3 regions of the Priestia sp. 179-F W1.4 NHS genome follow, and region 1 is predicted to be linked to each of the others. Evidence: riboswitches for the same ligand, from Rfam matches in the RefSeq annotation. Region 1 holds a riboswitch; each other region holds the start of a gene.

Region 1 (2,201 bases):
CACATCTTGTCCTACAAAGTCACTAAGAGGCGTCTTGCTGTCTTGAGTCACATACGTTAACCCAACACCTTTTTCTTTTAAGCCGTATGTCACTACGCCCGATTTAAATTTGTCATTTGCGAGTGCTTCTACCGTTTCATAAGCAGCTGCATCAGATCCTTTTAACTGCGATAAAACGATATGCTCAGGATCTACTTCCGTACGGTCAATATCTTGTCCTGCCGTATAAAAACCTTTTTCTTTTGCTGCTTCAAATACACCCAAGTCGCCTACTGCTGATGCTCCGGCGATAAAATCAGCGCCTTTTGAAGCTTGTAAAATAGCAAGTTCTTTTGCTTTAGCTGGATCAGAGAAGCTTCCAACATAGTTTACTAGAAACTCTGCTTTTGGATTTGTTGATTGTAATCCTTCTTTAAAACTTACCGTCCATTTTTTTAATAATGGAATATCATCAGCTGCAACCATTCCTACTTTATTCGTTTTCGTAATCAATCCTGCCGCTGCTCCTAATAAATATGAAGCTTCTTGCTCACGAAATACAACGCTTCTTACATTTGGTAAATCGACCACTGTATCAATAATCGCAAATTGACGCTGCGGATTTTCTTGAGCTACTTTTTTCAACGCATCTTCGGATTCAAAAGAAGATGTAATAATCAAGTCATAATTTTCGGCTACCGCAGCACGCAAATTACTTTCAATGGCTGCTTGGTCCGTAGATTCAATTGTCTTTACATCAATGTTATACTTCTTCCCAGCGCGCTTTGCTCCATCATCCATTTGCTGAAAAAACGGGTTAACTCCAATCTTTTCAGGCAAAACAAGAGCAATTCGCTTCTTTCCTTTCTCTTCACTTCCACTGCTTTTTGTACTTTTTGACTGACAGCCAGTTACGAGTAGTACAAGCGCAACTGCTAAAATAAGAAATCTCTTCATTTAACTTACTCCCCCTATAATATAAAAAAAGCTCTTCCTTTATATAAAGGAAGAGCTCGTTAACCAAACGTCTCTTCCTCATCTTCAAGAACATACTGTTCTTAAGGATTTGGCACCATTCTGTCATAGACAGCGGTTGCCGGGTTTCACAGGGCCAGTCCCTCCACCTCTCTTGATAAGGAAAACAATAGCTATTTATTTTATGTAATATAGTCAATATTAATAGTTTTTCAACAATTGTCAATATTATTTTTCTTTTTTACGCAAAAAAACTTTAAAAACAGATAGGATTATACGGTTTTAGTCTACTAAAATATAAAATAAAAGTTAAAGCCTTTACCTCATTTCTTGAATCATTCTATACTTCTTCACAAAGCACTTATACTGAATCTGTTGACGGTCAAGAGGGTTTAGTGGTAGCAAATAAGTTTTATTATACCTCTTCCGTTAATGTGTTATTAATTGAAACCACTTTACCAATAATGTTAGACTTTTCCTTAGTAATATTGTTAAGAGGTGTTAACGGTGAAATTAATGAAAGAACTATCTGGCATAGCTATTGGGCTTATTATCGCTTTAGCCATTTCAAAAACATTTTTTGATACCCCGACCAACATTGGAATCATAGTTATTTTTATTACTAGTATGGTCGTAACAGGGATAGCAAGAGTAAAACTAAGATGAGATAATCTAACAAAAAAACGCCACCTTTTATTCGCAAGGTGGTGTTTTCTTTTAATGATTTTAGTATGTAGTAATTCCAAGTGAAGGCTTTTACCCTTCTCCATCAATCATCGTATACTTCCTAGCAAAGCGCTTGTAGTAAATTTGCTCATCCTCTTGTCCATTGTTAAAAACAAGTCGGTTATGATCAATATCTTTCTCTTTTAACACATAGCCTTTTTCATTCATCAGTTGAATATATTCATCTAAATGTCCTTTTTTCACCATATAGTAAAGAACATTATCTGAATCCGTAGTCTTTGCTACATCTTGACTTCCCATTTCTAACTTGAATACGGCTGTTGCTGTTTGAATGGGGCGGTAGTCTCCAAACACCTTTTCCCAGTTTAGTAGCAGCAGCGCGCCGAAGATTATGATACATCCTCCAGCGGCTACGGTTAGTACAAATCGTTTCGACACTTCTTTCTCTCCTTTACATTCTTTTTCTTCTATTTAACACAACAGATTGCCCTAAACTTGTTTTTACGCCAAGTCCTAGATACACAGCAGCACCTAAAGCTATTGAAATACAAGACGTGCTA
Region 2 (2,201 bases), on a different contig from region 1:
AATCATAGACCGAAGTGGCGCCAGGGAAATCGCCAACTTTTGACGGATCACCGGTAATTGCAAGCACTTGATTCATTCCTAGCGTATGAAGTCCCATTAAATGAGATTGAAGTCCAATTAAATTTCGGTCGCGACAGGTAATGTGAATAAGCGGTCGTGCTTTTGTTTCTTGTTGCATCAGTGTTGCCATTGCCAAGTTGCTGATGCGAGGTGAGGCAAGAGAATTATCAGCTAATGTAATAGCATCTACGCCGACTTTATCAAGTGCTTTTGCGCCTTCTAAAAATTTCGTCGGACCAAGCTGTTTAGGCGGATCCAGCTCGACGATAACCGAGCGGCGCTTCTTCACAATTTCGTGCATATGAGGTTTATCCTGCTGCTCACGCTCTTGAACCGTAACGGCAGGTCTCATTTTAACGACTTTGCTTGTAATTGGAGGCAGGTCTTTTAAGGCAGACGACATGGCGCGTACGTGAGCTGGTGTTGTACCGCAGCATCCTCCAATTAAGCGAACCCCTTGTTCGCGGAATAAACGCGCGCTTTCTACAAAGTAGTCTTCATTCGTTTCATATTCCAGCTTGCCTTCCACATACGCCGGAAGGCTGGCATTAGGGTAAGCAGATAAGAAAGCACGATCAGGAAGCGGTACTTCTTCAAGAGACTGAATCATATGGTAAGGACCTAAACGGCAGTTTAGCCCGACAACATCTGCTCCCAAGTCTTCTAATTCTTTTAATGCATCTGCTAAAGGACGGCCATCTTGCAGTACGCCAATATCATGCAGGGAAACGTGGGTAATAATAGGCTTATCCGTTTCTTTTCTTGCCAGTGTAAGAACGGTCTTTAATTCTTCGAAATCATAGTATGTTTCAAATAAAAGGCCATCCACGCCTTCATTTAAAAGCCAAAACATTTGTTCACGAATGCTCCGCTTAACCTCTTCTAAACTAATAGCATTTTTTTGGAAAGAACGAATTCCGCCGAGTGTACCAACCACGTAAGCCTGATCTTTTGCGGCTTGTTTCGCTAATTTTACACCAGCAACATTGATGTCTTTGACTGAATCTTCTAATCCATAACGGGCAAGTTTTTGATAATTAGCAGCGTACGTATTTGTTTGAATAACGTTTGCACCAGCTTCTACATAGGCTCTGTGAATACGAGAAACCTCTTCTGGTTTGGTGATGTTTAGTTCTTCAAAACAGCTGTCAATACCGTGTGAGTAAAGGAGGGTACCAGTGGCACCATCCCCAATTAAAATTTTAGACTTTAAATCTTCAAGTAACCCCATGTCAAAACCTCCTTAAATTGTTCCGCTTCTATTTCACGAGTGATTCGTTTTATGCAATATGCCGATAAAATAGAAAAAGTCTTCTTAAGAAGAAGACTTTTTTCGCCTTCTTATCTTCCAAGCAATAAATTAATTGCTTGCTGGATTTAGCACCATGTCTCTAACGACTGGTTGCTGAGGTTTCAAAGGGCCAGTCCCTCCACCTCTCATGATAAGAATCAATTGTATATAATTGAAACATATTTTTTTAAATAGAAAGAATACTTATTTAATAATTTATCTGATTTTTAGAAATTATACAACAGTAAATTGTGAATTTCCAGCAAATATTGAGGAAAATTTAAAAGCTAAAGGGAAAATATCCGTATATTTTGTTTGAAAACTGCCGTTATGTTAAGGGATAAAGGGTTTTTATGAAAAAAACAAGAAGGAAATAAAAAAACGAAAAAGGAACAGCATCGGGTGAGGCGAGGATTTACATATAAAAGGCTCGTCTTTTTTTAACCGTTTCTACATATAGTGAACTATGAAGGGTAGAAGGGTGATGGGCATGAAAAGGTGGAAACTCACGCTGCAGGTTGCTGCTACGTATGTAGGAACCGTTGTAGGAGCCGGTTTTGCAACAGGCAAGGAAATTGTTCAATTTTTTACACAGTACGGCGAACTTGGAATGGTTGGAATTTTGGTCAGCGGCTTGTTTTTTATTTGGCTAGGTTCGAAAATGATGCTGCTTTCGCACGCAATTGGGGCTTCTTCTTATCAGCAGCTTAATACATATTTATTTGGTGATGTACTTGGAAAAGCGGTAAACGGTGTAATGATCGTCATTTTATTTGGAGTAACTTCAGTCATGCTGGCGAGTACGGGGGCAATAGGAAAAGAACAGTTCGGGCTGTGGCCTCCTGTTGGG
Region 3 (2,201 bases), 160 kb from region 1:
AACACAATCGCTAAAATTTTAATAAGTGCAAACCAAAATTCCAGTTCACCATATGCCTTAACAGCTAAGAAGTTAACTGTTGTCATGATGACAAGCGCCGATAACGCCCAAATCCAGTTTGGTACATCCGGATACCAATATCCCATATAAATACCAACGGCTGTAATTTCAGCCATACATGTTACAACCCATAAAAACCAGTAGTTCCAACCTGTTAGATAACCAGCAAGGGGCCCTAAATAGTCGCGCGCGTACTTGCTGAATGAACCTGCAACAGGTTTTTGAATCGCCATTTCTCCAAGTGCTCTCATAATAAAAAACATAATCATTCCGCTAAATCCATACGCCAATAATATTCCCGGCCCTGCTAATTTAATAGCAGATGCAGATCCAAGAAACAGCCCTACCCCTATGGCTGCTCCTAAGGACATCAGCGTCACATGTCTTTCTTCTAACCCGCGTTTCAATTCTTTCCCCTGAGTTTTCCCCTGCATAAACGTCTCCCCTTTTTCCAATCTGTCAAAACGAGATGAATACAGCTTTTTTGTTAGCGCTTTCATATAAATTTATGCTAAAAGTCAGCTAGGCTGTATATTTTTATTCTATCACCTTTCTCTCGTTTTTCTTTTGTCGAAAAACAAAAAAATTATCGTATCATTTTGTTTAAACGCACAATTAGACGTAGACACTGCTTTTTTACTATGTATTTATTATCGCACCTAAGTAATAGTATTTTTTAAAAAATAGAAAAACGCCGACTCAACTCCGTCAGCGCATCGTTCATTTTATGCTTTTTTATAAAACTAGCATTTATCTCGCGGGTTCAAAAGTTTTACAGCCAGGTTCTTCCGTTTCAGAAACATGGTGACTACTTTCAGGACTCACAACGTAAATGGACTCTGCACTGCATTTATTTCCCGATTTCCAATACATGCACTCATTCACTTCACATAATACACCTTGGGCCACTGTTATCCCTCCTTTTTTTGTCTTATCTATTTACTACCCGAAATAGAACGCTTCTAACATTTACATGCAAAAAAACCGCTTGTTTATCAAGCGGATCCTTTTACTGCGTGTGTTCAACATACTGTTTTTTAGCTAAATATAATTCACGACTCAGCGTGATCCGCCGTTCTCTCAAGTTCCTTAATTTAACTTGAAACTGTTCATTAGTTGGCTCTTCTTGAATTAAGCGATACGTAAAAGAAATATCTTCATTTAACTGTTTAAAATCTTCCCATATTTCTTGAACGAGTGCGGATTGTTTGTCTTCAAATGAACGATTTTGCTTCGTTTTTAGCGCGGCTAAAATTTCCTGCTGCCACGTTTCGTCTTTTAGTTCTTTTGCTAACAAGTATAGATCTAAATAATCATCAACGCTTAGCGCCTGTTGTGTATTTTTCAATGTCATCACCTTTTCTATACGAAATGTTTCTTCCTAAGAAGAGGATTTCATCATAGAAAAAGATTCCTCTTCTTATCTGTCAGAGCTAGGCTATGCTGGAATTAGCACCATTCAATAATTGTGGTTGCTGAGGCTTCAAAGGGCCAGTCCCTCCACCTCTCTAGATAAGAATATTTCGTTTTTAAATTATTTCTGACTATTCTAATATGTTTTATATGTTATGTCAATAGCTTTTCAATAAAAAGAAAAAAGAAGTAAAATATGGTATGCTTTCATAAAGGATGGTGAGCACATGAAACGATATATGTTATCTGCTTTTTTGGGAAGCTTGCTGCTGCTTCTCAGCATTGCTTTTTCATCTACTTTCCATATTGCAATTGTCAAAACAACCGGAAGCATTGGAGGGATTATTTTAGCAGCAGCGGCTTTGATTATGAACGCACTTGAAGATCCCCCCTCCTCAGATCATACAGGTAGAGGAGCTGTTGAAGTACTAGATAAAGGCGCCGTTTGGGCTACTTATTTACTTTTACTTTCATTACCGAACCTCATCGCATGTATAACATCTTATGTTTTATGGACTCGCTGACATTCACCAACATTACGGACGTTTTGCCACCTGTAGGCTCATTGATATTTGTTTATCTACAAATCCAAGTTCACGGTACACATGCTGTGCAAAATTCCCAGCATGAACGCTGAGTCTGATTTCAGGGTATCCTTTGATAGACAATTCATCAATTGCTTTTTGCATTAACGGCTTGGCTAGACCTTGCCCGCGGTATTCTGGTAA

Evidence for each region. A riboswitch is a leader RNA that binds a small molecule or an ion and turns the genes downstream of it on or off. The one in region 1 is predicted to bind S-adenosylmethionine.
Region 2: another riboswitch for S-adenosylmethionine. It lies ahead of ACH0CI_RS12855 (bifunctional homocysteine S-methyltransferase/methylenetetrahydrofolate reductase); the one in region 1 lies ahead of ACH0CI_RS05600 (BMP family protein).
Region 3: another riboswitch for S-adenosylmethionine. It lies ahead of ACH0CI_RS04710 (hypothetical protein); the one in region 1 lies ahead of ACH0CI_RS05600 (BMP family protein).

What each region holds. Positions count from the first base shown of each region.
Region 1 is NZ_JBIQFF010000001.1:1,084,260-1,086,460, reverse strand. Features, by position in the region: gene ACH0CI_RS05600 (BMP family protein) at 1-936, opposite strand, end outside; SAM riboswitch class I at 1,012-1,118, opposite strand; gene ACH0CI_RS05595 (hypothetical protein) at 1,462-1,620, shown strand; gene ACH0CI_RS05590 (hypothetical protein) at 1,711-2,079, opposite strand; gene ACH0CI_RS05585 (putative polysaccharide biosynthesis protein) at 2,093-2,201, opposite strand, start outside.
Region 2 is NZ_JBIQFF010000002.1:458,323-460,523, reverse strand. Features, by position in the region: gene ACH0CI_RS12855 (bifunctional homocysteine S-methyltransferase/methylenetetrahydrofolate reductase) at 1-1,291, opposite strand, end outside; SAM riboswitch class I at 1,399-1,509, opposite strand; gene ACH0CI_RS12850 (YkvI family membrane protein) at 1,842-2,201, shown strand, end outside.
Region 3 is NZ_JBIQFF010000001.1:920,516-922,716, reverse strand. Features, by position in the region: gene alaP (alanine permease AlaP) at 1-494, opposite strand, end outside; gene ACH0CI_RS04715 (DUF1540 domain-containing protein) at 811-969, opposite strand; gene ACH0CI_RS04710 (hypothetical protein) at 1,070-1,414, opposite strand; SAM riboswitch class I at 1,478-1,579, opposite strand; gene ACH0CI_RS04705 (hypothetical protein) at 1,701-1,997, shown strand; gene ACH0CI_RS04700 (GNAT family N-acetyltransferase) at 2,010-2,201, opposite strand, start outside.